2 regions of the Klebsiella sp. M041 genome follow, and region 1 is predicted to be linked to the other one. Evidence: predicted binding sites of a transcription regulator. Region 1 holds the regulator's gene; the other holds the start of a gene.
What was found. The regulator sigma-54, encoded in region 1, starts transcription at its own class of promoters, with help from an activator protein. The targets are predictions, from matches to a motif close to GTTGGCACANNTTTCGCTNT.

Region 1 (2,413 bases):
TATCTGCCGCAGGAAGCCTCGATTTTCCGTCGCCTGAGCGTCTATGACAACCTGATGGCGGTCCTGCAGATCCGTGACGATTTGAGCAGCGAACAGCGGGAAGATCGCGCCAAAGAGCTGATGGAAGAGTTTCATATTGAGCACCTGCGCGACAGCCTCGGTCAGGCGCTCTCCGGTGGCGAACGCCGCCGCGTCGAAATCGCCCGCGCGCTGGCGGCAAACCCGAAATTTATTCTTCTGGATGAACCCTTTGCCGGCGTGGATCCGATCTCGGTTATCGATATCAAACGCATCATTGAGCATTTGCGCGACAGCGGCCTCGGCGTACTGATTACCGATCATAACGTCAGAGAGACGCTCGCCGTCTGCGAACGCGCGTATATTGTCAGTCAGGGACACCTTATCGCTCATGGTACACCGCAGCAGATCCTCGAAGATGAGCAGGTTAAGCGCGTGTATCTTGGGGAAGACTTCAGACTCTGATAGGGTAGAGGTTACAGACGTTTTAGCCGGAGATATTTACCCTGAACATGAAGCAAGGTTTGCAATTAAGGCTTAGCCAACAGCTTGCCATGACGCCGCAGCTACAGCAGGCGATTCGTTTGCTGCAGTTGTCCACGTTAGAACTCCAGCAAGAGCTCCAGCAAGCGCTGGAAAGTAACCCGTTGCTTGAGCAAACCGATCTTCACGACGAGGTAGAGGCGAAAGAGGTGGAGGACCGCGAGTCTCTCGATACCGTCGACGCGCTTGAGCAAAAAGAGATGCCCGACGAGCTTCCTCTCGATGCCAGCTGGGATGAAATCTATACCGCCGGTACGCCGTCAGGCAACGGCGTGGACTACCAGGACGACGAACTCCCCGTTTATCAAGGCGAGACCACCCAGACGCTGCAGGATTACCTGATGTGGCAGGTCGAGCTGACGCCCTTCACCGATACCGACCGCGCCATCGCCACCTCCATTGTCGACGCCGTCGACGATACGGGCTACCTCACCGTTCAGATTGAAGATATCGTCGACAGCATCGGCGATGAGGAGATCGGCCTCGAAGAAGTGGAAGCCGTCCTGAAGCGCATCCAGCGTTTCGATCCGGTTGGCGTCGCGGCGAAAGATCTGCGCGACTGCCTGCTGATCCAGCTCTCGCAGTTCGCCAAAGAGACGCCATGGCTGGAGGAGGCCCGGCTGATTATCAGCGATCATCTCGATCTTCTGGCCAACCATGATTTCCGCACCCTGATGCGGGTGACCCGCCTGAAAGAAGAGGTGCTGAAAGAGGCGGTAAATCTGATCCAGTCCCTGGATCCCCGTCCTGGCCAGTCCATTCAAACCAGCGAACCGGAATATGTCATTCCCGACGTGCTGGTGCGCAAGGTCAGCGGCCGCTGGACCGTGGAGCTCAACGCCGACAGCATTCCACGGCTGAAAATTAATCAGCAGTATGCGGCAATGGGCAACAGCGCCCGCAATGACGCCGACGGCCAGTTCATTCGCAGCAATCTTCAGGAAGCCCGCTGGCTGATCAAAAGTCTTGAAAGCCGCAACGACACCCTGCTTCGCGTCAGCCGCTGCATCGTAGAACAGCAGCAGGCTTTTTTCGAACAGGGTGAAGAGTATATGAAGCCGATGGTGCTGGCCGATATCGCCCAGGCCGTCGAGATGCATGAATCGACGATTTCCCGTGTCACCACGCAAAAATATCTGCACAGTCCGCGCGGTATTTTTGAACTGAAGTATTTCTTCTCCAGCCATGTTAATACCGAAGGCGGCGGCGAAGCCTCGTCGACGGCGATTCGCGCGCTGGTGAAGAAACTCATCGCCGCGGAAAACCCCGCGAAGCCGTTGAGCGACAGTAAGCTCACCTCCATGTTGTCCGAGCAGGGTATCATGGTCGCGCGCCGCACTGTCGCGAAGTACAGAGAGTCTTTATCCATCCCGCCGTCAAACCAGCGTAAACAACTGGTCTGACACAACCGATAAGGAAGACACTATGCAGCTCAACATTACAGGACACAACGTCGAGATCACTCCCGCGATGCGCGACTTCGTCACGGCGAAGTTCAGCAAGCTGGAACAATTTTTCGACCGGATCAATCAGGTCTATATTGTGTTAAAAGTAGAGAAAGTGACGCAAATTGCGGACGCGAATCTGCATGTCAACGGTGGCGAAATCCATGCCAGTGCGGAAGGGCAGGATATGTATGCGGCTGTCGATGGTCTTATCGACAAGCTGGCAAGGCAGTTAACGAAGCATAAAGATAAACTAAAACAACACTAATTGTCCGGGCCCCCCTGCGTCCGCCGTCAGTTAACATCGGCGACGGGCGCGGGGGCGCTCAGGTGAAATTATGATGAACAACGATTCGGCTCTACAACTGAGCAACGTCCTGAACCAGGAATGTACCCGTAGCCAGGTT
Region 2 (2,413 bases), on a different contig from region 1:
GCTTTAGCGTGTTTGATTACGCCGCCGATGTAGAACAGCGCCTGCTCAGACAGACCTGCGTATTTGTCGCCGGAGAACAGGTTGGTGCCGTTCTTCGCCAGAGACATATGGCAGTGCATACCGGAACCGTTGTCGCCGAACATCGGTTTCGGCATAAAGGTCGCGGTTTTACCGAAGCGGTGAGCGACGTTGTGAACAACGTATTTGTAAATCTGAATTTCGTCCGCTTTTTTGGTCATGGTGTTGAAGCGGGTTGCCACTTCGTTCTGACCTGCGGTAGCCACTTCGTGGTGGTGAGCTTCAACAACCAGGCCCATCTCTTCCATGATCATACACATGGTGGAACGGATATCCTGAGAAGAGTCTACTGGCGGAACCGGGAAGTAACCCCCTTTCACGCCCGGACGGTGACCTTTGTTACCGCCTTCGTATTTGGTGGAGGAGTTCCACGCACCTTCGATGTCATCGATCGCGACATGGGAGCCGGAGATAGAGGCGCCGAAACGGATGTCGTCGAACAGGAAGAATTCTGGTTCTGGCCCAAACAGGACGGTGTCAGCGATGCCGGTGGCGCGCAGGTACTCTTCAGCGCGTTTCGCGATGGAGCGCGGGTCACGGTCATAGCCCTGCAGGGTGCCTGGCTCGAGGATATCGCAGCGGATGATCAGGGTCGGTTCTTCGTAGAACGGGTCAATGACCGCGGTGGAAGCGTCCGGCATCAGGACCATGTCAGATTCGTTGATACCTTTCCAGCCACCAATCGAGGAGCCATCAAACATTTTGCCTTCTTCGAAGAATTCGGCATTTACCTGATGAGACGGAATCGTGACGTGCTGTTCTTTACCTTTGGTATCGGTGAAGCGCAGATCGACAAACTTCACTTCGTGCTCGTTCAGCATCGTCAAAACGTGTTCAGCGGACATACTTAAACTCTCCCGGATTGGTCATTGTCGTCGTGGTAACGAAAACTTCATACTGCTTAAAAGTGGCGTTGTTGCCTTAAAAAATATAAAGCGAAATCTGTGCCAACTTTTAAATGCCCTATAAAACGCTGTATCATGCGCACCATAGTGCAAAAGGACTGCACCATGATGGAGATAATGCACCAAAATAGTGCCTCAGTGTGAACATTGAGCACCATTTTGGTGCAATTTTTGTTACGGTGCCCTTTTATCGCTCCGTGAAAGCGGTCACAAAGAAACTCTGCAATACTTGTTTGCGGAGGATGTTTGTGATCCTGTTCAGTCCTTCGCTTAATACGTGTACAATAACGCGCTATTTCTAATGCCTGAGGCAAAGTTGTGATCGAAAATCTGCGTAATATCGCCATCATCGCGCACGTTGACCATGGTAAAACTACCCTGGTTGACAAGCTGCTACAGCAATCCGGTACGTTCGACGCACGTACTGAAGCACAAGAACGTGTGATGGACTCCAACGATTTGGAGAAAGAGCGTGGGATTACCATCCTCGCGAAAAACACCGCAATCAAATGGAATGATTACCGTATCAACATCGTTGATACCCCAGGGCACGCCGACTTCGGAGGTGAAGTTGAGCGTGTTATGTCCATGGTTGACTCTGTGCTGCTGGTGGTAGATGCCTTTGATGGCCCGATGCCGCAAACGCGCTTCGTGACCAAAAAAGCTTTTGCCCACGGTCTGAAGCCGATCGTGGTCATCAACAAAGTTGACCGCCCGGGCGCGCGTCCGGACTGGGTTGTCGATCAGGTGTTCGACCTGTTCGTTAACCTCGACGCGACCGACGAACAGCTGGACTTCCCGATCGTTTACGCGTCCGCGCTGAACGGTATCGCGGGTCTGGACCACGAAGACATGGCTGAAGACATGACCCCGCTGTACCAGGCGATTGTCGATCGCGTGCCGGCGCCGGACGTTGACCTTGACGGTCCGCTGCAGATGCAGATCTCCCAGCTGGACTACAACAACTACGTTGGCGTCATCGGCATCGGCCGCATCAAACGCGGTAAAGTGAAGCCGAACCAGCAGGTCACTATCATCGATAGCGAAGGCAAAACCCGTAACGGTAAAGTCGGTAAAGTACTGACCCACCTGGGTCTTGAGCGTATCGAGAGCGACGTAGCTGAAGCTGGCGACATCATCGCGATCACCGGTCTGGGCGAGCTGAACATCTCCGACACCATCTGCGACCCGCAGAATGTCGAAGCGCTGCCGGCTCTGTCCGTCGATGAACCGACCGTTTCCATGTTCTTCAACGTCAACACCTCTCCGTTCTGCGGTAAAGAAGGTAAGTTCGTTACCTCTCGCCAGATTCTGGACCGCCTGAACAAAGAGCTGGTACACAACGTGGCGCTGCGCGTTGAAGAAACCGAAGACGCTGATGCGTTCCGCGTTTCCGGCCGTGGTGAACTGCACCTGTCCGTTCTGATTGA

Region 2: glnA (glutamate--ammonia ligase) is a predicted target of sigma-54. The motif match lies at 1,011-1,030, and genes of this name have one in related genera.

The regions. Positions count from the first base shown of each region.
Region 1 is NZ_JCAXWU010000013.1:115,195-117,607, forward strand. Features, by position in the region: gene lptB (LPS export ABC transporter ATP-binding protein) at 1-483, shown strand, start outside; gene rpoN (RNA polymerase factor sigma-54) at 531-1,964, shown strand; gene hpf (ribosome hibernation promoting factor) at 1,987-2,274, shown strand; gene ptsN (PTS IIA-like nitrogen regulatory protein PtsN) at 2,345-2,413, shown strand, end outside.
Region 2 is NZ_JCAXWU010000017.1:82,507-84,919, reverse strand. Features, by position in the region: gene glnA (glutamate--ammonia ligase) at 1-923, opposite strand, end outside; gene typA (ribosome-dependent GTPase TypA) at 1,302-2,413, shown strand, end outside.